DNA from 4 places in the Dyella humi genome. Region 4 is predicted to be linked to each of the others. Evidence: riboswitches for the same ligand, from Rfam matches in the RefSeq annotation. Region 4 holds a riboswitch; each other region holds the start of a gene.
The links. Region 4 has a riboswitch for cobalamin ahead of ISP18_RS15715 (ribonucleoside-diphosphate reductase subunit alpha). Riboswitches for the same ligand answer to the same signal wherever they lie in the genome.

Region 1 (5,946 bases), 1.2 Mb from region 4:
TTCGCCGGCGACAATCGCCACGCCGGTCTTCACCATGGTTTCGCAGGCCACGCGGGCGCGCTGATCCTGGGCGAGGATCGCGTCTAGCACGGCGTCGGAGATCTGGTCAGCGACCTTGTCCGGATGGCCTTCGGAGACCGATTCGGAGGTGAAGAGGTAGTTGCTCATCGTGGCTTATATCCTTCTTTACGGATAAAGAGATGGAAAGGGGAATTGCGGATGATACACGCCCCTGCTCCGGGTTTCACTGGTCAGTCTGGCATATCAATGTGACGGTGCAATCTAGGGTTCAGGCAACCCCTCCCCAAAGCGGGGAGGGGCCGTGCCAGCGTAGGCTGGGGTGACAACCCCAGCAATACGATTTGCGGTGATGCTGGGATTGGCATTCAAGCCTAAGAGATCAGGTCTCGGTCAACGCGGCGCGCACGGCTTGCGCCGCATTCACCATCGCGACGAGGGCCGGCTCGGTTTCCTTCCAGCCACGCGTCTTGAGTCCGCAATCCGGATTGACCCACAGCTGTCCTGGTTCGAGCACGGTAAGTGCGCGTTCGAGCAGGTCGGTCATTTCCGCCTGCGACGGCACGCGCGGCGAATGGATGTCGTACACGCCGGGGCCGATGCTGCCCGGATAGCGGAAATCCTCGAAGGCCTGCAGCAGTTCCATGCGTGAGCGGCTGCTCTCGATGGAAATGACATCGGCGTCCAGTGCGGCGACTGCTTCGATGATGTCGTTGAATTCGGCGTAGCACATATGCGTATGGATCTGGGTGGCATCCCGAATACCACCAGCGGCAATGCGGAAGCAACGCACGGCCCAGTCCAGATAGGCGGCGTGTTCGGCGTGGCGGATCGGCAGACCCTCGCGCAGTGCCGGTTCGTCGATCTGGATCACGCGGATGTCGGCGTTTTCTAGGTCGCACACTTCGTCGCGCAAAGCCAGGGCGAGTTGCAGGCAGACCTGCTCGCGCGACACATCGTCGCGCACGAACGACCACTGCAACACCGTCACCGGGCCGGTCAGCATGCCTTTGACGGGTTTGTCGGTAAGGGATTGCGCATAGCGTGACCAGCGCACCGTCATCGGTTGTGGTCGCGATATGTCACCCCAGATGATCGGCGGCTTCACGCAGCGCGAGCCGTAGCTTTGCACCCAGCCGCCTCGGGTGAAGGCAAAGCCGTCGAGCTGTTCGCCGAAATATTCCACCATGTCGTTGCGCTCAGGTTCGCCATGCACCAGCACATCGAGGCCGATGCGTTCCTGAAAGCGGATGACGCGTTCGATCTCCTCGCGCAGCACGGTTTCGTAAGCGGCGTTGTCGATGCGTCCGGCGCGGTGATCGGCACGCGCCTGGCGAAGTGCATCGGTCTGCGGGAACGAGCCGATAGTCGTAGTGGGCAAGGGCGGCAGTTGCAGCGTATCGGCCTGTACGCGGCGGCGATGGAGAAGATTCGAGCGCCGATGAGTGGCTTGCGGGCTCAATGCATGCACCCGTGCCTGCACTTCGCTTCGATGCACGCCTGGCGCGTGCTTGCGCGCGGCCAATACGAAGCCTTGTTCAACCAGGGCCTCCTTGGCGCGGTCATCGTCGTCCAGCGCGCCGGCATACAGGCGAAGCTCTTCCAGCTTCTGCTGAGCAAAGGCCAACCAGCTTCGTAGTGGGGCGGGCAAGGAGGTTTCCTGCGCGGCATCGAAAGGTACGTGCAGCAGCGAACAGGATGGTGCTAGCCACAAGCGCTCGGTTCCACGCGATGCGGCTATTTTTTCCAGCAGCGGCAATACGCGTCGCGGATCGCTGCGCCAGATGTTGCGCCCGTCGACGATGCCGGCGCTCAGAACGCAATGTTCGGGCAGCGCGAACAGGACGTCGTCGAGTTGTTCCGGCGCACGCACCAGATCGACATGCAGTCCATCGACGGGCAGCTTGGCGGCAAGCTCCAGATTGTCACCAAGTCCACCGAAATAAGTCGCCAGCAACCGCTTGGGCGACGGGCCGATCGCCAGGGTGTTGTAAGCAGCGACGTAGGCGTGTCGGGTGGCCGCATCCAGATCTTGCACAAGGCAAGGTTCGTCCAATTGGATCCAAGGAACGCCGGCTTGCGCCAACTGCTTCAGCAGTTCGGCGTAAACGGGAAGCAACGCGTCGAGCAGGTTCAGTGCATCGCTGCCATCCACGGTTTTGGATAAGCGCAGAAACGAAACCGGACCCAGCAGCACCGGGCGCGCATCCAGCCCCAGCGCACGCGCTTCGAGCCACTCATTCAACGGCTTGTTGACGGTAAGGCGAAAGCGTTGACCGGCGTGCAGTTCCGGCACGAGATAGTGGTAGTTGGTATCGAACCATTTGGTCATCTCCAACGCGTGCAGTTCGCGATTGCCGCGTGCCATAGCAAAGTAGCCGGCCAGCGGATCGTCGCGCAGCAACGGACGGTAGCGATCGGGTACGGCGTCGAACAGCACCGCGGTATCGAGCACGTGGTCATACAGCGAGAAGTCGTTGACGGCGACGGTCTGCGCCCACGCGCTGGCGAGTTGCCAATGTCGCTGCCGCAGCTCCCGCGCGGTATCGAGGAGTGCTGTGGCGTTGCCGTCGCGCCAGTAATTTTCCAGTGCACGTTTCAGTTCGCGGCGACGGCCGATACGTGGAAAGCCGAGATAAGTTGTGTGTGTCATGTGTATTCCTCATTGCGATGCATGGCAAAGAGGAACGAAGGCAGGCGCGACCGCGAGCGTGGCCCGAGATGCGCACCGTCGACCTTCGCCCCCGCGGGCGAACTGGGTGCAGCGCGGGCAGGTCGACGCCGCGTCGGCGAGCGACGCGTGCCAGGTCTCCCCGCGGAGTCCAGGTCGTACGAAGCGCACCGTTGCGAACGGCCAGCTTCGGTCGGGGCAGGTCTTCGGGCTCGTGGACGAGGCATGACGCCACCTACTGTTCGCCGCTTCCCGGGCATCTGCCCAGTGCTGATGGCGAAGGTCGTTTCCACATACCGCTGCGGGGCAGCGCCGGATTCAAACCGGCTTCCCTTTTAATTTCATCTCTCTATCTTTATAGAGAGATGAAAGCCTCGACGCGGCGAACGATAGCCGTATGGATAGCCTAGGTCAAATCGTGGGATGGGGCTCGTCTAAGGGTGAGCTCAATACACCATCGCCCGTGCCTGCACGAACGCAAAGAAGAACACGGCGTTCGGATCGTTGCGCACCGCCTGCAACTCGTTGCGCATGCCTTCCACCGTGCCTGCATCCGTCTTGCCGGTGGTGATGAGCTGTTCGGCGGCGGAGAGCAGCAGTTCTTCCCAGAACTCGATCATCTGCTTGCGCCGCCCAGGCTGGCGGTTGTCCAGGTGCACGTTCTTTACTTCCGTCTGCACGTCGCGGTATCCCCCAGCCAGCAGCAAGTTGCCAAGTTTGGCGCCGATGAAGGGATCGCCGCCGCTGTCATACTGATGGTCGTTGAAGGCCATCCAATAGCGCAGCAGATTGGGCGAATACGGATCGAGGAAGAACGAGGAGTTCAGTACCTCCGTGATGTACACCACCGCACCAGGCGCCAGCACGCGGCGCACTTCGCTGAGCACGCGCGCCGGACTTGGCACGTGTTCCAGCACCCAGCACAGATAAGCCGCGTCGAAACTGCGGTCGGCGAATGGCAGATCGGCGGCATCGGCTTGCCGGAGCGCAAAGCGCGATTCGCACCAGGCTTTAGCTGAGAGATGGCGTTCGGCCGCGGCCAACTGGGCCGGGGAACGGTCGACGCCGGTAACGTGCAGATCGGGAAAGCGCCGCAGCAGGATCTCTGTTTGCGCGCCCACGCCACAACCCACTTCCAGCAGTCGCCTCGCGCCGCTGTAATCGATGTGACTGAACAGGGTGCTTTCGAACATGCGTGCCTGACGCACCAGGCGCGTCTGTTCCTCGCCGGAAAACCCGTGGATATAGGGGAAGTCTCCGGTAGCGATGCTGTTCATGCCGAAACGTCCGCAGCGGATCAGGGGCGATGGAGCAGGTTTCTACGTTACTCCGACGCATCGTCATCGGGGAGTGCACGGCGATCAGTGCACGGCGGCTACCGGATGCGCATGAACAAAGCTCAGTACATCTTCCAGCGCAGGGTCATCGGCGTGGAAGGGTCGAGAGAATGCAAAGACCAATGCGTTGTGGCCTACGCCTGGATACATCCGCAGCGTTACATCTTCGTGATGAGCTTGCAGTGCACGAGCGAGAGACCGGGCATTGGAAAGATCGACCTCGCGATCGGCGCTGCCCTGCAACAGCAGCATGGGCGGCTCGTCACCGTGCACGAAGCGCACCGGCTGGGCGCGGGCTTGCGAAGCTTCATCGCGACCGAACATGCCCAGCATGTCCTTTTCGTTCGCGGGAATCGGTATGAAGTCATAGCAGCCAGCCATGCCGATGAAGCCAGCCAGTTCGTTCGGACGCAAATCGTAAGGCGCCAGCCAGGATGGATCGGTCGCCAGCAGCGCGCCGATCTGCCCGCCTGCCGAATGACCCATCACGAACAGATCATCCGGACTGCCACCCAGTGCTCGGGCATGTTCGTGTACCCACGCAACCGCTCGCGACGCATCCTGCATGAAGCCATCCATCTTCACCTGCGGATATTTGCGATAGTCGGGGATAACCGCCACCACGCCATGCGATGCCAGCGCAGTGCCAACGAAGCGATACCACGCACGTTCACCGTGCACCCAACTGCCGCCATAGAAGAACACCACGATCGGTGCATGCACCACACCGACGGGACGATAAACATCCAACTTCAAGCCGTGTGCTTCATCGAACACGATACCGCGCTGCGCTTCGATGCCTGCCCGCCGGTCGGTGGCGTTCAAGCCGGCAAACAAGCTCGCCTCGCAACCGCTAAGCAGCAGTACCGAGCTGAGCAAAAGAAACAGGCGAAGCGAAAGGGGTAGGCGGAGCATGGCATGCAAACCAGAGACGATTTGCCGATGATGCCCGTTCAAGTGCCGTAAGGGTTTGCGGCGATCAACGTTCAGGCGGCGATACGCCAGCTGTTCTGTAACGTCTCGAAGTATTCGCGGGTCAAGCACAATTGATCGTGTGCATGCTCGGCGCGATTGACCACGTCGCGAAAGGCTATATTTTCTGGGCGATCTTTCGCGTACCAGCCCAGATGCTTGCGAGCGATTCGCACGCCGGCCTGCTCGCCATAGAAAGCGTAGAGATGTTCGAGATGGCCGAGCAAGATGGCTGATACGTCTGAGGGCGAAGGTTCCGGTAGCCGTTCGCCGGTGGCGAGGTAATGCGCGATCTCGCGGAAAATCCATGGCCGGCCCTGCGCGCCACGGCCGATCATCACCGCATCCGCGCGAGTGACGTCGAGTATGTGCCGGGCCTGCTGCGGCGTGGTGATGTCGCCATTGGCGAGCACTGGAATGCGCACCGCCGCTTTGACCGCGGTGATGGTTTCGTATTCGGCTTCGCCTTCGTATTTATCGGCGCGCGTGCGGCCGTGCACGGCTAGCGCGGCGATGCCGTTGTCTTCGGCGATGCGCGCAATGGTGAGTGCGTTCTTGTGCTGGCGATCCCAGCCGGTGCGGATCTTCAACGTGACGGGCACATCCACCGCATCCACCACGGCTTTTACGATGCGCGCGACCAGCGGTTCGTCCTGCAGCAGTGCGGAGCCGGCCCACACGTTGCACACTTTCTTCGCCGGGCAGCCCATGTTGATGTCGACGATCTGCGCGCCGTTCGCCACGTTGAAGCGCGCGGCTTCGGCGAGCATGGCCGGGTCGTAGCCGGCGATCTGCACGCTGACCGGTTCGGGCTCGCCCTCGTGGTCCATGCGCTTGAGCGACTTGCGCGTCCGCCACAGGCGCGGATCGGCGGTAGTCATCTCGGACACGGCAAGCCCCGCGCCCAGCCGTTTGCACAGCAGGCGGAAAGGCTTGTCGGTGACCCCG
Region 2 (5,946 bases), 610 kb from region 4:
GTTGCGCCCGAAATCGAAGCGCACCATCACCGTGGCGCTGCCCTGATTGGCGTTGCCGTACATCTCCTGCACGCCCGGAATGCGGCCCAGATGGCGCTCCAGCGGCGCCAGCACCGTGTTCGCGATGGTCTGCGCACTGGCGCCTGGCTGTGCGACAGTCACGAACACGCCGGGGAAATCCAGCGTGGGCAGCGCCGCGACACCCAACATCAGGTAGGCGCAGAAGCCGGCCAACACCAGCCCGATCGCCAGCAGCGAGGTGCCGATGGGGCGGCGAATGATGGGTGCGAAGATATTCATGACGTCACCCACGCAACCGCGTCAGGTAAACGCAAGCCACGGTCGCGCGCATCCCGCGCAGGCCGTGGCGCAAGCAAAAAGAAGGGCACATTCATGGGCACCTTTATGCCTTGGGGGCCAGCCCCGCAAATGTGCCTGAAGTCCAGCCGTGCCGAAAGGCATGGCGCGTATTTTTTCCACAACGTGCCGTAGCTGGCTTGCCTAGAACCTCAGTCAAAACATGGGGCCATCCCAGCGAAGGCTGGGATCCAGCGCCTTTCAACCTCGCCTGGGCAGCCATCAAAGAGCAAAGTCACTGGATCCCAGCGTTCGCTGGGATGACGGCGAGGTGTCGATAAACATCACCTCAACCCCCGATCCGGTCGGGGGTAGGCCCTTTCCTTGAGGGAGAGGAAGTGAACGCAAGGTGTCGTGTTTACGGGCTATAACGCAACGTCAGATACCAGGTGCGGCCCAGCTGGTTGTAGTAGTACGCCGTCTCGTAGTTATGGTCGAACACGTTCGCCAGCTTGGCCTCCACCTGCCAGCCGGGGGCGAAGGCGTAGCTGGCGCGTAGGTCGGTGGTGGCGTAGCCGCCCATGCGGCGGGTGTTAGCCGTGTCGTCGTAACGCTTGCTGGCGGCGAAGAAGGTGGCGCCGACATTGAATTGACCCAGCTTGCGATCGATGTCCACGCGCGCCGTGCGCTGTGCCCGGCGTGGCAGCAGGTTGCCGTTGTTGGCGCTGCCGTCGTCGTCCTTCGGCTGCATCAGCGTGAGATAGCTCTGCACGCGCCAATCGTCGAGGTTGAAGCCGAATTGTCCTTCCAGGCCGCGGATGCGCGCGCGGCTGAGGTTTTGCGGCACGTAGTTGCTGTCGAAGGCGATCAGGTTGCTGATGGTGGTCTGGTACGCGTTTACGCCCCAGTTCCAGTGATCCAGCTGCTGCGTGAGGCCGACTTCGATGCTATGCGAGGTTTCCGGCCGCAAGTTGGGATTGGCGGTGGGTATGCCGCCGAAGGGGGGGAAGTACAGATCGTCGAAGGTCGGCGCGTGGAAGGCGGTGCCGTAGCTCACCGACAGCACCGGGCCGTTCTCGAAGTGATAGCCCCACGCCGCTGCGCCGGTGTTGTGGTTGCCGAACTGGTCGTTGTGGTCGTGCCGTGCCGAAAGCTGCACTTCGTTTCGGCCGAACGTGCCCTGGTATTGCGCAAAGGTGCCGGTGTCGCCACGCGTGGTCTGCTCGAAAGCGGTATCGCTGGCGATGCGCTCCTGCTGGTAGTCCACGCCCACGGTGAGCAGTTGATTGGCGGCCAGCGTGATGTCGTTCTGCCACGACGCCTGGTTGCGGCGCGAATTGAAATAACCTGTGGCCATGCGCGGGTAGTACTGGCCGTAATAACTACCGTTGTAGAAGGTGGCGTTGTCGTCGCGGCTCTGTCCCGCGTTGAGTGTGACCTTCCAGATCGACAGCGGCGAGAAGCTCAAGCGCGCGCCGGCCACGTATTGCTCTTCAATACCGTCGTTGCCGCTGTACGGGCTGCCGGCATATTCCGCGTTGCTCTTGCTGCGCAACCAGTTGAAGGCCAGCTCGGTGCCGTTGTCCCAGCGATAGCCGAAGTTGGCGAAGCCGTTCCAGTTGCGATAGGCGTCGTTGCGCGGATCGTCCACAAAACACGCCACGCCCGCTTCGGCCGCGCCCATGCGGCAGCCCGGAATGCCGCCGGTATAGGTGCCGCCGAGGCTGGCGTTGTACCAAAGGTGCGCATCGCCGCCGGAAACGCCGGCCTGTCCGTTCACGTAATCGTGGCTGCCGCCGGTCACGCTCACGGAGGGTGTGATGCCACCGTTCGGCTGCCCGTGCTTGGTAAATATCTGGATCACGCCGCCAAGCGCATCGGAACCGTAAAGGCTGGCACGCGGACCGCGCACGATCTCGATGCGATCAATCGCGTTCACTGGAATCTGCTCTAGCGCCGGCAGCCCGATGCTGACCGAGCCTATGCGCACACCATCGATCAACACCAGCACGTGCGTGGCATTGGTGCCGCGCAGATACAGCGAGGTTTGCGCACCGATGCCGCCGGTTTGCCCGATCGATACGCCGGGCAGGCCGGTAAGCAGGTCGGCCACCGACACCGGTTGCAACCGTTCGATGTCTTCGCGCGTGATCACGGTAACCGACGACAGCGCCTCGTTGGCGGTAATGGCGGTGCGTGTGGCGGTGACAATCACCGGCGCCAGCGTGTCGCTCTGGCCGTTGGTGGACTGCGCGTAGACGGCCGGTGCGGCCAATGAAAGCAGCAAGGCGGCTGCGAGCGTGGTTTTCTTCAACAACATCAGGATGTTCCCCTGCCGAGCGTCCCCGCGCGGCGCAAATGAGCAAGCCGACGCTCGGGTGGATCAGAGGAACGGAAGACGGGCAGGCGGCGAATGCCGCGGCGCGATTTCCATGCCTCGCCCACCGCGAGTGCCAGAACCTGTTCCGGGCCGGTCTCCGGACTCGCGAGCGGCGCGCATCAATGCATGCCATCGAACGATGCCTTCCCATGCGAAAGCACAGTGGCGCGTGATCGTTCGAAACCTTCTCGCTTACCGTTGCGGGGGCAGCGCCGGCCTTGCTGTGCGAACAGCGCACCGGCTTCCCGTTTCATCCCTTAGGCGTTGGCCATGGGGACACCTGGAACGGGCGGAACTTTAGCGGGTGGGGGCGGTTACGGCAATTCTGGCGCGGGTCCACTGCTTGCAGTGGACCCTGTCCTTGCCCGGTCGCCGCTTCTTTGACTGGATGACTTCTAAAGTTACCTATGGGCTTGTCTTGGCATATCCCAGCGGCTGCCCTTGATTTTCAACGGTTGTTCCCTCGCAGTTCGGATCAAGAGAAGCAAAATGATCGCCGCCGCCGTCGCTACACCGATAAATCGCCGCAGTAGATACACCAGCCTGCGAGGTGAGGTAAATCCAACCTGCAACGCCTAAGGGTTTTTGGTTTTCGCAAGCGGAATCTATAGAGATGAAATGATGAATGCCATCCAGAAGTTCGCAGTTATAAATCGGGCGTGTGTTGGGTACCTGTGTCATAAAAAGGTATCCAAGAGTTGATTCAAGGTTGTATCCAGGTCCCACATAACCCGTGCTAACCCAGTGTCCATCCGGATACTTGGCGTATCTATTAAGTGCATATGTGCTGGGCGTAGGAACCCAGCCTACCGTGGTCAGATTCCAAGTGTTCGGATCATTTGTGCCGCCGGCAAAGTAGACCGAAACCATGGGAAGCCATGAGGTCAAATTACCCCAGCCGTCTCGTTTTAAACCTGGGCTATGGTTCAGATCGAACCCTGTCATTGCTGAATTGACGTAGCCAAGCGGCTCCCATGGCCCTTGGCCAGCCCGAAGTGCTGCGCCCGAGATCCTGTACAGGCCGAATTGATACGTCTCATGCTCCCCGGGGCGGCCCGTGCCGCAAGTTTCTATAGCGCCGTAGAAATAATCCGTTTTGTAGTCATAGGCGATGTCGTTGTTGGTGCAGAGCGTATATCCGTCGCTACTTTGATTGCTCAAAAGCTGAGGGGCACCAAAGTGGATGCCATCGTTGGCAATGCGTAGCCACATTCTATGGCCATTGCTGGTTGAATCATCGGTGTGAAATATATAAATGCCTGCCTTTCCGTCGAAGTTATAGGTTGCCGCCTGACCTGCGCCATAAACTCCTGGAGCAGTATTTGCAGGATTTTGCTGGTTAATAATTGGATTTTGTGAATATTTTATCCAATTGATCCCATCATTTGAAAAGGCTACACCTATGCTGTTGGTTCCGATCGTGCTACCTGACAGGGTTGTTGCCGTGTAATACATGGCATAACCATAAGTAAGATGATCGTCTGGATTTACAAAAGAGCCTTGAATGACAGAAGGGTCGCAGGTAAAACCGCTATCCCATCCTGTTGCATTTGGAGCAAGCACTTGAACGATGCTTCCCCATTGTTTGCTTCCCCAGTCGTAGGATGTGTAATAAATAACGTCTGTTTTATTGGTGCTTCCAGGAGGAGTGCCATATCCGCACCACCAAAACTTCTCTGTTGTGCCGTCGTCTATGACTGATGGGGCGTAGTTATATCCGGAGTGACCGAATAGAATGGCTCCACCGGGAAGATATTCATCACTATGTGCCGAAATTGAAACGAATAAGAAAATTGCGAAGAAACTCACCCGCCTAAAAACGCGTAAAAAGCACATCTGCATACTCCCTTACAGCAGTTATGTAACCTAGAAACGGTTATCGAGAAGGTTCTGGTCTACATCGGTAAATTGTTGGCTTTCAGTCAGTCTGCAATTCGGCAACGAAGTCGTAGATATCCCCGCGATACCACGAAGTGGTGAATTCGACCACGCGCCCATCGTCGAGAAAGCCGCGGCGTTCGATATGCAAGCCCGCACTGCCTGCACTCACGTGCAGCAACCGCGCTTGCCGTGCACCCAGCAACACCGCGCGCAAACGCTGCAATGCGCGCACCGGGCGGCAGTTGTATTTCTCCAGCGCCTCGTACAGCGAATCGTGCACCTCATGCGGATCCGGCAGCACGCTGGCCGGCACCACGCTGCGCTCGATCGCCAACGGTTCGTCTTCCGCGTAACGCACGCGGTGCAGGCGCGCTACCAGCACGCCGGGCGAAAGGTTGAGCGCCATCGATTCCTCCGGCGTCACCTCGCCCACGCTGCGTTCGAAGAATTCGGAACGCGGATGCAAGCCGCGCGCGCGCAGGTCTTCGGTGAAGCTAGTCAGGCGCGACATCGGTTTGATGATGCGCTCGGCCACGAAGGTGCCGGCGCCGTGGCGCTGGGTGAGCAGACCTTCCTCAACCAGACCTGAAATCGCCTTGCGCACGGTCACGCGGGACAAACCCAAGACCTGCGATAAATCGCGCTCGCTCGGCAGGGTTTGGCCTGGCTCGATGTCGCGATGCTGGATGACGTTTCGAATAGCCCGCCGCAGCCGCAGGTAGGCCAGCGGCTGGTGGGTGGTGGTATCGCGGCTTAGGCGCCGGTATTCCTCGGCCAGGGCATTCTGCATAGTTGCGAACCATACCAATGCGTGACCACTGGAACAACTAGTTCGTGAATCGGGAATCGTCCATCGGGAATAGAGAGGAGCAATCGGCCGGAAGCGCCCCAAATGCGACCATGCATGCAGCTTTTTACGATTTACGGTTCCCGATTTACGATTTTTGCCCTTATGAAAACAATGCATACGATTGCACTGCACAAGGGACTGGTATTGCCTGGTACGGCATTGGTACCATCGAGCTTCCCCGGCGGCCGCATTGTCGCGGCTGCCCGCATTGCATAGAGGTGAGTTGTGACTGCACCCGCGCTACCGGTCGATCTGTTCGATCTGGTGATTTTTGGCGGCACTGGCGATCTGGCCGTACGCAAATTGCTCCCTGCCCTCTTCCACCGCTTTGTCGACGGGCAGGTCCAGCCCGGCAGCCGCATCATCGGCGTGGCCCGCGAAGGCCTGGATGACGACGGCTATCGCGCCCAGGTCCGTACTGCGCTCAATGGGGCCGCTTCCAAGGAGGGCAGCAAGCTCGATGCCTTCCTCCAACTGGTGCATTACCGTCCCCTCGACGCCCGCAAAGACGCCGGCTGGGACGATTTCGCCAAGCTGA
Region 3 (5,946 bases), 1.4 Mb from region 4:
AGCACGGCTATGGCGATCGGCACTTCGGTCTCGGCAAACACTGAGGCGTCGCTACCGCGGCCGAGATCGCTCCAGATTTCCGCCGCGAAGTTGTCGCGAAAATCGCGCGTGACCGTCAGCGCCACATAGGCCATCACGATCATCGCGATGCCGGGCAGGAAACGAGCCAGGAAGGCGCGCCGCGTAGCCGCATCCATCGGCAGGCGCACGCTGCGCGCAGCAACGTCGGCGGCATCGGGCGCGGGCAGGTGTTCCAGAATCCAGGTCGCCAGGCACAGTGGTGCAATAAACAACATGCCGGTGGTGAATGGCATCCAGAACTCGCTCACATGCCAGCGCAGCATCAGCCACATACCCACCGATTTCACCACGCCCGAGCCCACGATGAAGCTGGCGCACATAAGGGCGCCCATCAGCTCAGTGCCGCGGCGGCCTTCCAGATAGCCGAAGATCACGCCCCACACCATCCCTAGCGGCAGGCCGTTGAGAAACAGGAACGGAATATTCCATGGCGCCGGGATCAGCGCGAAACCCAATAGCGCGATCCAGGAGAAGCCGATCAGCCCGGCGAGCGTGCGTGCGCGATGCTGGCGCTGGATTTCGGCGATCCAGGTGATCCCCCGCACCTTGCTCAGCATGTAACCCACCACCTGGGCAATCACCAGCCACACTTTGTAATCGACACCAGCTAGATGAATGCCCTGAAAGGATGCGGCTGTGAATGGCTTGCGAAAGGCATACATCGACGCATAAGCCAGAAACGCGGCTGAGCCGGCTAGCAAGTTGATCAGCGCGGGATGACGGTAAAGACGCGACGAGAGGGGCACGAAAGCATCCGGCAAATGGCCGATTTGGCGATACCGGCAGGGTGGACGTGTCGCGTTACAGCGGCATGGCGATCGCTAGGCTCGGGATGGGTAAGGTCTAGGGCAGCAATCAGCCCCCCTCTCTCCGGAAGGAAGAGGGAGCGTTCCACACAGTCATGTAGATACCAGCATCGGGAGAGGAGCGATCCCGGCAAAGGATGTTGTCAGTGCGGCGGTTCGGTCGTGCTCAGCAGTCCGTTTTCCATATGTCCGCGCAAGCGCATCGACCAGTTGTTTCACTTCACGTGACATGCACGCGCGCCATCACGCGGACAAAAAAATCCCGGCTCATGGCCGGGATTTTTGTGCATGTGTCGCACGAGTTTGGCAGTGGGCTCAAATCACCAGTGATAGATCACTTTGGTGTAATAGTAACGCCCATTGAAGCCCGCGGGTGAAAAATTTGAATACGGGATGGTGCCGTTGACGTTGTTCGCGGCGATTGTCTTGTTCGGATAGCTGTTGGTGGCGTTGTCTACGCCCAGCGTAAACGTCCAGTTGTCCAGGTTGTAGCTGCCGGCCAGGTCCAGCACCCATTGCGGGTTGTAAGTCTGGTTCAACAAGTAGGAGCTGTTGCTGTACGCGGTAAAGCTTCCGTAGCGGGTGAGGTTGCCGTTGAACACCCAATGGCTCAGCGTGTAGTTCTCGTTGAGGATCAGCTTGCTACGCGGCGTAGAGTTGGCCAGCAGACCCTTGATGTCGCGGTAGGTCACACGCTGCAGCTGCAGGCCCAGCGCATCCAGTTGCGTCGGGTTGGGCGCCACATGTGTAACTTGCGTGCGGTTGTAGTTGTAGCTCAGGGTGCTATCCAGCACGCCGGCATTGCCGAAGTCGGAGCGATAGCTCGTCACCAGGTCGCCGCCCTGGGTACGCGTATCCACCGCATTGGTGAAGTACTGTGCCGAGCTGAAGGCCACGTTGGTGACGCCGTTCGCGGCCAGATAAGCCACCACCGCCGGTCGGTTCAGGCCGCTCAACGTGTTGGAAAGCACGACGCGGTTGTAGATGTTGATCTGGTACAGGTCGAAGGTGATCGTGAGCGGATCAATCGGGTTGAACACCGCGCCTATGGTGTAGTTGTGCGAGCGCTCCGGTCGCAAGGCTTGCGCACCCAGCAATTGCGCCACCTGATTGCTCACCGGCAGCAAGCCGGTCTGGTAGATGCCTGGTGCGACGCCCGGTCCCGCGCTGCTTGGTGTGAGGTACAGCGAGCCGATCTGCGAGTAGTCCTCCTGCGCCAGCGAGGGCGCGCGGAAGCCACTCGATACGCTGCCGCGCAGCGCGAAGCGCGACGTGAAGTCGTAGCGGGCGGCCAGTGCGCCGGAAACGGTGTTGCCGAAGTCGTTGTAATCCTCATGCCGCACGGCGAGCGACGTACCGAGTTTGTCGGTGAGGTTGGTTTCCACGCTCACGTACTGCGCCCAGTCGCTGCGGCTCCAGGATCCCACGTTCACTGGGCTGTAGCCGCTGAAACCCTGCGCACCGCCGCTCACACCGGACGTGCCCACGTAATAAGAGCTCGGATCGCCTGCGCTGATCTGGTACGTGTCGCGTTTGTATTCCGCACCGAAGGCGAGCGTCACCGCATTGGGTAGCCAGCTCAGGTTGAAATCCTTCGCCACGTCGACGTCCGCCAACTGCTGCGCGGACGAAACGATGCCATCGAAGAATTGGGTGGGCGTGTAGCCGAAGTCGTGCAGGAAGGCGTAGTTGGCGGTGTGTATGGTATCTAGCGATACACGGTTGCCGCCGTAGTTGGCACTCACGTCCCAGCGCCAGCCGTCGCTGGTGGTGCCGCGCACGCCAGCGACCAGCGACTGGTCGGTGCTGCGCGCCTGCAGCAGTGGCTGATAGCCATCGGGATATAGCGCAGTGAGTGCCGACTTCACCGACGATGGATAACCGAACGGATTGCGATACAACTCATCGGAAATCGCATTGCGCTCGTGATAGCTGCCGAACGCGTAGAACTGCACATCTTTCGTAATGTCGTACTGCGCATTCAAGAACAGGTTGTGCTGGCTCACCGTCGGGTCGCCGAACACCTGCTTGGATCCCAGCTGCGGATAGCGGATGTCGGTGCCGCCGTGGTTGGTCGGATCCTGGTGGCCATCGTCCAGGCTGATGCGCAGCCAGCCCTTGTCGCCGTTTAGCGGAATGCCGAAGTTGGCCGAGCCCTGCCATTGCTTGCCGCCACCGCGCTGGAAGCGTCCGCCGTCCAGCTCGACCGAGCCGCCTTGCGCGCCATGCTTCAGGATGATGTTGATCACACCCGCGAGCGCGTCGGAGCCGTATTGCGCGGAAGCACCGTCGCGCAGCACTTCGATGTGATCGATGGCGGAAAGCGGAATGGTGTTGAGATCCACCGGCGCCGAGCCGCGGCCGATGGTGCCATCCACGTTCACCATCGCGCTGGTGTGCCAGCGCTTGCCGTCGACCAGCACCAGCACTTCATCCGGTGCCAGGCCGCGCAACTGCACGGGACGTTGCGAGTCGGTGGTGTCGGTGGCGGCAGGACGCGGAAAATTCAGCGATGGAATCAGGCGCGCCAGCGCGGTGGAGAGTTCATTGGTGCCGGTGCTTTGCAGCGCCGAAGCGGGGACCACGTCGATCGGGGACAGCGACGTGCTATCGGTGCGGTTCTGCGCGCGTGTGCCGGTCACGATCACGGCCTGCAGATTCTTCGCGTTGTTGGGTTGCGACGGCGTTTGCGAGGTGTCTTGCGCGGCAACGGTAGAAGCGAGTGCGAGCAGGATGGAAGCGGTGAGAAAGCGAGCCCGGCCGGAACGAGTAGCGAGCTTGCCCTGGTAGGGCGAGTTGTTGTCTTGCTTCATGTTGGAGTGTGCCCCTAGCGTGTTGTTATCGCTGTTGCTGTGCAGCAATTGCAGATTAGTGACAACGGCGGTTGGTCGCAACGAATGCTTGGACGCCTAAAAGTCCAAATGGAAATATCCATGCCGAACATGCGGTTAATCGACTTTCCCTGCCGCTAGTGACGATGCAAGTTCATGCGATCCAACCATTGCGCTTCGGTCGAGTACCGTCAAGGGCCATGCAGGCCATATGTAGACACTTATGTAGACACTAGGGATGCTCTGATCTATTCCACGCACCCGTCACCGCATTGCATGCACGCAGCGGTTTGTCGCAGCGGCGAAGGCAGACCGGCTATCTGTCGAGACGCTGAGGCGAAGCGCTGCGCGCATGCAATGCGGCCCCAACATTTTGAAATTAAAGGACGGGGTGACGTCCAGAAGGCCCGCAGGCTGCGCCGCGCGGGGCCAGTCTGCCCTGCGCCGCGCAACACACCCTGCGAGCCTTCTGGACGTCATGCCGGGTACGTGGAATAGATCAGAGCATCCCTAGGCTAGGCGCACTGCAAGCCACCCTCTAAGATGCCCGGGCTTGAGGTGACTGCCGGCATTGGCCGGTGGTTGAAACGGGAATCCGGTGCGTCGCGATGCGGCCATGCCGGAGCTGCCCCCGCAACGGTAGGCGAGCAACGCGATCCACACACCGCCACTGTGCTGCGCGCATGGGAAGGCGTGGACCGGAAGGCACAGGCCTTCGCTCGCGAGCCCGGAGACCGGCCCAGGCTTGAAACCGGACAGGCGGAGGGCCGCGTCACGGGCCGCTGCGTGAGTACCGGTGCCGTTTCATTCCCTCTGCCGCTTGTAACGCCTGGCGAGTACGCCGGGCATGCGGAGGATGTATGAGCGACCACCCATCACGCGACGCCATGACGCCGGAAGAGCGTCACCGTGAACGTATGCAGCGTAAGAAAGAATTGGTCGACCGCAAGATCGCCCGGGCCACCATCGATCGTGGCGTGCTGGTGGTGAACACCGGCAACGGCAAGGGCAAGAGTTCCTCCGGCTTCGGCATGCTGGCGCGTTCGCTCGGTCACGGCTTCCATTGCGGCGTGGTGCAGTTCATCAAGGGCACGTTCTCTACCGGCGAAGAAGCCTTCTTTCGCCGCTTCGCCGACGATCAACTCGATTACCACGTGATGGGCGAGGGCTTTACCTGGGAAACCCAAGACAAGGCGCGCGACATCGAAGCAGCGCAGGCGGCGTGGAAGATTGCCGCGGGCATGCTGGCCGATCCCGCTTACGATTTCGTGCTGCTGGATGAGCTCAATATCGCGCTGGTCAAACAGTACGTGCAGCTCGAGCAGGTGCTCGACGCCGTGGCCGCGCGCCCGCCGCGCCAACACGTGGTGATCACCGGCCGTGGCGCGCCGGATGGACTCGTCGCCGTCGCCGATACGGTGACCGAAATGCGCGTGGTGAAGCATGCGTTCGACGCGGGTATCAAGGCGCAGAAGGGTATCGAGTTGTGAGCATTCGCCATTGCCCCGCCTTGCTAGTTTCCGCGCCCGCATCCGGGCAGGGCAAGACGTCGGTCACTGCTGCGCTCGCGCGTTGGCATGCACGGCAGGGGCGACGCGTGTGCGTGTTCAAGACGGGGCCGGATTTTCTCGATCCTATGGTGCTCGCGCGCGCCGCGGGCACACCGGTCTATCAGCTTGACCTATGGATGTGCGGCGAGACAGATGTGCGCCGACGCCTGTTCGATGCAGCGGGTGACGCCGACCTGATCCTGGTGGAAGGTGTGATGGGTCTGTTCGACGGCGCACCTTCCAGCGCCGATCTTGCACAGCAATTGGGCCTGCCGGTGCTGGCTGTGATCGACGGCTCGGCGATGGCGCAAACCTTTGGCGCACTGGCTTGCGGTTTGGCGAGCTATCGCGAAGGGCTGTCGATGTACGGCGTAGCAGCTAATCGCATTGGCAGCGCCTATCACGCGCAGTTGCTGCAGGAGAGTTTGCCTGCCTCGCTGCACTGGCTGGGCGCGTTGCCTCGCGATGATCGTCTGGCTTTGCCGGAACGGCATCTGGGCCTGATCGCCGCAGATGAATTGTCCGATCTCGATGCGCGCCTCGATGCGTTAGCGGATGCATGGTCACAGCACGCCGCGACCGAGTTGCCGCCGCCCGTCGTATTCCAGTCGCCGCTCGCTGAGTCCATTCCACCGCTGTTGCAAGGCAAACACATTGCCGTAGCGCGCGATGACGCGT
Region 4 (5,946 bases):
GAAAAACGTTATCTGCGAGCCACGCTACGCGTTCAGCTGCTTGCTGAAAAAGAGCCGGCTGGTGCCGGGTGGGTTACTGGGGATCTCGCCGAGCTCGCGCCAGCCTTTCTTCTTGTAGAATCCCGGCGCCTGAAAGGTGTTGGTATACAGCACGCCGTGATGGCAACCGCGGCGTACCGCTTCCTGCTCGGCCATGAGCAGCAGCTTGCTGCCCAGGCCCGAGCCGCGCAGGGAGTCGGGCAAGAAAAGCATCTCGACGAACAATACGCCGCGCGAAGTGCGGCCGGTGAGGCCGCCCAGCACTTTGCCGGTTGCGGGATCCTTTACCAGCAACGCGAGTGCGCGTTGATCGTCGATGCCGGTCGCATCCAGATTGAATTGGCTGAGATGCTCACGGACTGCCGCCACATCGGCGGCATCCGGTGTATCGGTGAGAATGACTTGCTCAGTGTTCATGGCGGCAGAATATGTCAGAACGCCATGTCGAACGCGACTTCGCCTTCCACACCCACCTGGTAGGCCGACACGCGCCGCTCGAAGAAGTTGGTGACTTCCTGCACGTCCTGCAGGTCCATGAAGTCGAACGGATTCTTCGCGCCGTATTTCTTCGGCAGATCGAGCTGCACCAAGCGCTGGTCCGCGCAGTACTCCAGATACTGACGCATGTCCTTCACCGACAGGCCGGCCACGCCACCGGAGAGCACATCTTCGGCGAACTGTGTTTCGCAGGCGATGGCTTCTTCCAACATCGCTTCCACCTGCGCGCGCATGTTCTCGTCGAACAGATCCGGCTCCTGCGCACGCACGGTGCGCACCACGTCGAACGCGAAGGCCATGTGGCCCGATTCATCGCGGAACACCCAGTTGGTGCCTGAAGCCAAACCATGCAGCAGGCCGCGCGAGCGCAGGAAGTACACGTAGGCGAACGCGGCGAAGAAGAACAAGCCCTCGATGCACGCCGCGAAGCAGATCAGGTTGAGTAAAAATTGCCGGCGCTGTTCGCGCGTTTCCAGCCGCTGCAAATTCTGGACGGATTCGATCCACTTGAAGCAGAACGCGCCCTTCTGCTTGATCGAAGGAATGCTCTCGATCGCGGCGAATGCCTTGTTGCGCTCGTTGGGATCAGGAATGTAGGTATCCAGCAGCGTCAGATAGAACTGCACGTGCAGCGCTTCCTCGTACAACTGGCGCGACAGGTACATCCGCGCTTCCGGCGCATTGATGTGCTGGTACAGGTTCAGCACCAGATTGTTAGCCACGATGGTGTCGCCGGTGGCGAAGAAGGCGACCAGGCGATGAATCAGGTGGCGATCCGCATCCGTCATCTTCGATTTGAGGTCGGTGACGTCAAGCGAGAAATCCACTTCCTCGACCGTCCAGGTGTTCTTGATCGCGTTGCGGTACATCTCGTAGAACTCGGGGTAACGCATCGGGCGCAGGGTGAGTTCGAAACCTGGGTCGAGGATGTGTTGGGGCTTGGAGGTATTTGACATGCGTTCCTCGAATCAAAGTGTGTAGGAAGTCGCTGGGTCCCGGCGTTCGCCGGGACGACGAGTACAAGGGGAATCGAGTGATCCCCTTCGTATGTCGATTGGACGAAGATGGATTGGCGTTTTCGGCACAACTGGCCTCATGCAATTACGACAACCTTCCGTATACATGCTTACCAACAAGCGGAACGGCGTTTTGTATGTTGGCGTAACGTCCGATCTGGTTCAGCGGATTTGGCAGCATCGTTCCGGATTTGTTTCCAGTTTCACCAGGCATCACGGTGCGTATAACCTCGTCTGGTATGAACGACACGAGACGCTGGAGTCAGCGATAAGACGAGAAAAGTTGCTGAAGAAATGGCATCGCAGGTGGAAGCTGGCGCTCATCGAGAATACCAATCCATACTGGAACGATCTCTATTCAACCTTGCTTTAAACCCGTCACCCCGGCGAAAGCCGGGGCCCAGTGTCTTTCCGCCATATCCCAAAGTCGCTGGACCCGGGCTTTCGCCGGGGCGACGAGTCTGAGGTTATTGGCAGGCCTCGCAGTACTCCGGATTTTCCAGTGAGCAGAACACCGCAGCCGTCGCCGCTTCCTGAGCGTCTGGCGCTGGGGCCGCGACGGATGCCGCCGCCACCGTGGTCTTTGCAATCTTCGTCGCCGGCCTCGACCGCAAGTAATACGTGGTCTTCACTCCCGCCTTCCACGCGTACATGTACATGGAGCTCAGCTGACCGATGTTCGGGTTTTCCATGAACAGGTTCAGCGACTGGCTCTGATCGATATAGGCACCGCGCGCGGAGGCCAGGTCGATCAGCGCTTTCTGCGGCAGTTCCCACACGGTGCGATAGATCTGGCGCAGGCGTTCCGGGATGGCGCCGATACCCTGGATCGAACCTTCCGCCAGCTTAATGGCATCGCGGATTTCCAACGTCCATAGACCCAGCGCCTTCAGCTCGTCCACCAGGTAACGGTTCACCACCAGGAAATCGCCGGACAGCGTTTCGCGCTTGAACAGGTTGCTGACCTGCGGCTCGATGCACTCATAGCAACCGGCGATGGACGCGATGGTGGCGGTAGGTGCAATGGCGATCAGCAGCGAGTTGCGCAGGCCCTTGGCCTTGATCGATTCGCGCAGCGCATCCCAGCGCGCGACATCGTGCGGTTTCGCATTCGACCAATAGTCGAACTGCAATTCGCCGTTGGCTGCACGGCTTTCCTCAAAACCGGGATGTGCGCCGTGCTGCTCGGCCAGCGCATTCGATTGCGACAGCGCGTTGAAATAAATCTCCTCGGCGATGCGCGTGGAAAGCTCCAGCGCTTCGGCCGAATCGAACGGCAGGCGCAGCTTGAAGAGCACATCTTGCAAGCCCATCACACCCAGGCCCACCGGTCGCCATTTGCGATTGGCAGTGGCGGCGGTATCGATCGGGTAGAAGTTGAGATCGATCACGCGATCGAGCTGGCGCACTGCGGTGCGCACCGTGGCGGCGAGCTTGGTGAAATCGAATGCGCCATCCACCACGTGGCGGGCGAGGTTGACCGAACCCAGATTGCACACCGCCGTTTCGCCGGCGTTGGTGACTTCCAGGATCTCCGTACACAGGTTCGAAAGATGGATGACGTTTTCGGGTTTGGCCGTCTGATTGCTGGTGGCGTTGCTGCGGTCTTTGAAGGTGATCCAGCCGTTGCCGGTTTGCGCCAGCGTGCGCAGCATGCGTGCGTACAGCTCGCGCGCCTTCACCGTCTTTACGGCAAGGCCATCGGCTTCGGCCTGATGATAGGCGCGCTCGAAAGCTTCACCCCAGGTATCGACGAAGTGCGGGACGATCTTGGGATCGAACAGCGACCAATTGCCGTCGTGCTCCACGCGCCGCATGAATTCGTCGGGAACCCAGTTGGCCAGGTTGAGGTTGTGCGTGCGGCGCGCTTCGTCGCCGGTGTTGTCGCGCAGTTCGAGAAATTCCTCGATGTCCGCGTGCCACGGCTCCAGGTACACGCAGGCCGCGCCCTTGCGCTTGCCGCCCTGATTGACCGCGGCGACCGAGGCATCCAGCGTCTTCAGCCACGGCACCAGGCCGTTGGAATGGCCGTTGGTGCCCTTGATCAGCGAGCCGCGCGAACGCACACGCGAATAGGCCAGGCCGATGCCGCCGGCAAACTTGCTGAGCTTGGCTACGTCACCGTATTTCTCGTAGATCGATTCCAGCGAATCCAGCGGCGAATCCAGCAGGAAGCAGGAGCTCAGCTGCTCATGCGCGGTGCCGGCGTTGAACAGCGTGGGCGAGCTGGCGATGTATTCCAGTGAGGAAAGCAGGCGATACAGCTCCAGCGTTTCGCCGATCTCGTTGCCGCCCAGCGCGCAGGCGATGCGCATGAAGAAATACTGCGGCGTCTCGATCACTTTGCGCAGCTGCGGATGGCGCAGCAGGTAGCGGTCGTACACCGTGCGCAGGCCGAAGTATTCGAAGCGGCGCGTGGCGAGCGGATCGATCGCATCGTTGAGTTTGCGCGCATTTGCGGCCACGAAATCGCGCAGGCGCGCGTTGGCGATGCCCAGCTCCGCGCCACGCGCGATGGATTGCGAGAAACTCTGGATTTCCTGCCCGCTCACTTCCTTGTCGATGAAGGCGCCGAGCAGGCGCGCGGCTAGCTGGCCGTATTCGGGCTCTTCCGCGGTCAGTGCGGCGGCGGTGCGGATGGAGAGCTGGTCCAGCTCTTGCGTGGTGGCGCCGTCATACAAGCCGCCGATGGTCTTCAGCGCCACGCGCAGCGGATCGACGCTGTGCAGGCCTTCGGCGCTGCGCGTCACGGCGCGGACGATCTTGCTGACGTCGACCACCTCCTGGCGACCATTGCGCTTGGTGACGCGCATCTGGCCGGGGTTGTGCGGAGGGGTCAGGGTGAAAGGTGCTTCGGCGGTAGCGGACATTGTGACAGTGGTGGCAATGGCCGACGTGGCAGCGTCGGCGGAAAAGACGGCGGTATCCGCGCGGTCGGCTGTGCGCTCGCGCGATTCGGTATCGATAGGCTGCATGTCGGACGCTCCGGGCTGCGGAATCGGTCCGGTCCGGAAAATTCCGGTTTGAGCGGACAGACTCCTTTGGACTCAACCGCCTGCTCCCGCGCGCAGGGCTGAAATGGCGGCTTGCCGTGGTCGTTCGCGCGATACGTGTGACTTCCACGTCGTGCGTACGCCCCTCCCGCGGAGGCCGTCACCGGCGGCATGACGCTCCGGTCATGCCGTGTCGGCAGGTCTTCGGACTTGCGGATGTGCACCTTGCGATGCGCCTACTCGCCCCGCTTCCCGGCTCGAAGGCCAGTGCGTACTCGGGCTTTCGTCTCCACTTACCGCTGCGGGGCAGTTCCGGATTTCCACCGGATTCCCTTGCCGCCCCCGACATGATCAGGGGTGGCGACCGACGGAGCACAACATATCGGGGTTACCTGGCCCGGTCAACCCAAGAATTTGTGGATAAGCCGGTGGATAAGCGGTGTTAACCCAAGCGGGACGCGGGCTTGCGGAAGATGCGATTTTTTCTAGCGAACGATGGCTACGATGATCCCCACCCACATCAGCACCAGGCCCACCGCAAAACTGCGGCGCGCCGGCGCGATGCGTTCGATGGCACCCTCCGGTACGGGCGTGGTGGCGATCCAGATCGTCGCCCCCAGCGCCATGAAGCTGAGAAAAGCCAGGCACACCACCACGATGTCGCGCGTGTTCCAGGGCGTGGGTTCGTGCACACCCCAGTAACCAAGGAAAGCCATCCCCATCGCCGACATCGTGGCGGAGGCGGAACAGAGCCCAACGACCGAACCGGTGGGTGCGCGCATGCAGCCGACTCCATGTGAGTGACGGGCGGATCGTAGCGCAAGGTGTGAGGCAAGCTTGTCGGAGTAAGCGAGCGCCAAACCTCGCCCTACTCAACCTCTATTCCTATTCCTGGACTTTCAAAACCAACATTGATCTTGCGCCTATGTCCGCTTTCGCAACCCAGAGCAGACATTACGATAGGGGCTGGGCGATTCGCAGGGGGAGCAATGACAGGGACGGATCTCGGCAGTCGAATCCTTAAGGTCAACCACGCTGGCGAGTTTGGTGCCATATCCATCTATACGGGCCAGATCATGATAGCCAGGCTCTTCGCGAGAGATTTGGTTCCAGAGCTTGCCGAATTTCGCGCGCATGAACGAGGTCATAGGGAAATCTTCGGTAATGAGCTGAAACGTAGAGGGCGGCGCCGGTGCAGGAGCTATTGGTTGTGCGGCATTGGTGGTTTGTCGCTCGGCATCTTGACTGGCTTGTTGGGGCGCTCAGCTATTTCAGCGACTACGGTGGCAGTCGAGAGCGTGGTGCTCCGGCACCTAGAGAGACAGCTGGTTGACCTCCGTGACATAGATGGGGCTGCCGTCTTCGCGATCTCAGCCATCGTCACGGAGGAGCGAATGCAC

Region 1: linked by a shared signal. The riboswitch ahead of metE (5-methyltetrahydropteroyltriglutamate--homocysteine S-methyltransferase) and the one ahead of ISP18_RS15715 (ribonucleoside-diphosphate reductase subunit alpha) in region 4 are both predicted to bind cobalamin.
Region 2: linked by a shared signal. The riboswitch ahead of ISP18_RS18385 (TonB-dependent receptor domain-containing protein) and the one ahead of ISP18_RS15715 (ribonucleoside-diphosphate reductase subunit alpha) in region 4 are both predicted to bind cobalamin.
Region 3: linked by a shared signal. The riboswitch ahead of cobO (cob(I)yrinic acid a,c-diamide adenosyltransferase) and the one ahead of ISP18_RS15715 (ribonucleoside-diphosphate reductase subunit alpha) in region 4 are both predicted to bind cobalamin.

Annotation. Positions count from the first base shown of each region.
Region 1 is NZ_JADIKI010000023.1:2,234,241-2,240,186, forward strand. It holds gene metK (methionine adenosyltransferase) at 1-168, opposite strand, end outside; gene metE (5-methyltetrahydropteroyltriglutamate--homocysteine S-methyltransferase) at 401-2,671, opposite strand; cobalamin riboswitch at 2,870-3,081, opposite strand; gene ISP18_RS20975 (class I SAM-dependent methyltransferase) at 3,136-3,966, opposite strand; gene ISP18_RS20980 (alpha/beta hydrolase) at 4,051-4,941, opposite strand; gene dusB (tRNA dihydrouridine synthase DusB) at 5,013-5,946, opposite strand, start outside.
Region 2 is NZ_JADIKI010000023.1:1,604,246-1,610,191, forward strand. It holds gene ISP18_RS18380 (efflux RND transporter permease subunit) at 1-300, opposite strand, end outside; gene ISP18_RS18385 (TonB-dependent receptor domain-containing protein) at 716-2,617, opposite strand; cobalamin riboswitch at 2,749-2,976, opposite strand; gene ISP18_RS18390 (hypothetical protein) at 3,083-4,513, opposite strand; gene ISP18_RS18395 (GntR family transcriptional regulator) at 4,596-5,348, opposite strand; gene zwf (glucose-6-phosphate dehydrogenase) at 5,634-5,946, shown strand, end outside.
Region 3 is NZ_JADIKI010000023.1:2,376,861-2,382,806, forward strand. It holds gene ISP18_RS21535 (DUF5690 family protein) at 1-827, opposite strand, end outside; gene ISP18_RS21540 (TonB-dependent receptor plug domain-containing protein) at 1,208-3,700, opposite strand; cobalamin riboswitch at 4,257-4,475, shown strand; gene cobO (cob(I)yrinic acid a,c-diamide adenosyltransferase) at 4,606-5,208, shown strand; gene ISP18_RS21550 (cobyrinate a,c-diamide synthase) at 5,205-5,946, shown strand, end outside.
Region 4 is NZ_JADIKI010000023.1:994,405-1,000,350, reverse strand. It holds gene ISP18_RS15730 (GNAT family N-acetyltransferase) at 25-456, opposite strand; gene ISP18_RS15725 (ribonucleotide-diphosphate reductase subunit beta) at 471-1,493, opposite strand; gene ISP18_RS15720 (GIY-YIG nuclease family protein) at 1,585-1,926, shown strand; gene ISP18_RS15715 (ribonucleoside-diphosphate reductase subunit alpha) at 2,021-4,423, opposite strand; cobalamin riboswitch at 4,725-4,930, opposite strand; gene ISP18_RS15710 (hypothetical protein) at 5,032-5,328, opposite strand; gene ISP18_RS15705 (demethoxyubiquinone hydroxylase family protein) at 5,536-5,946, shown strand, end outside.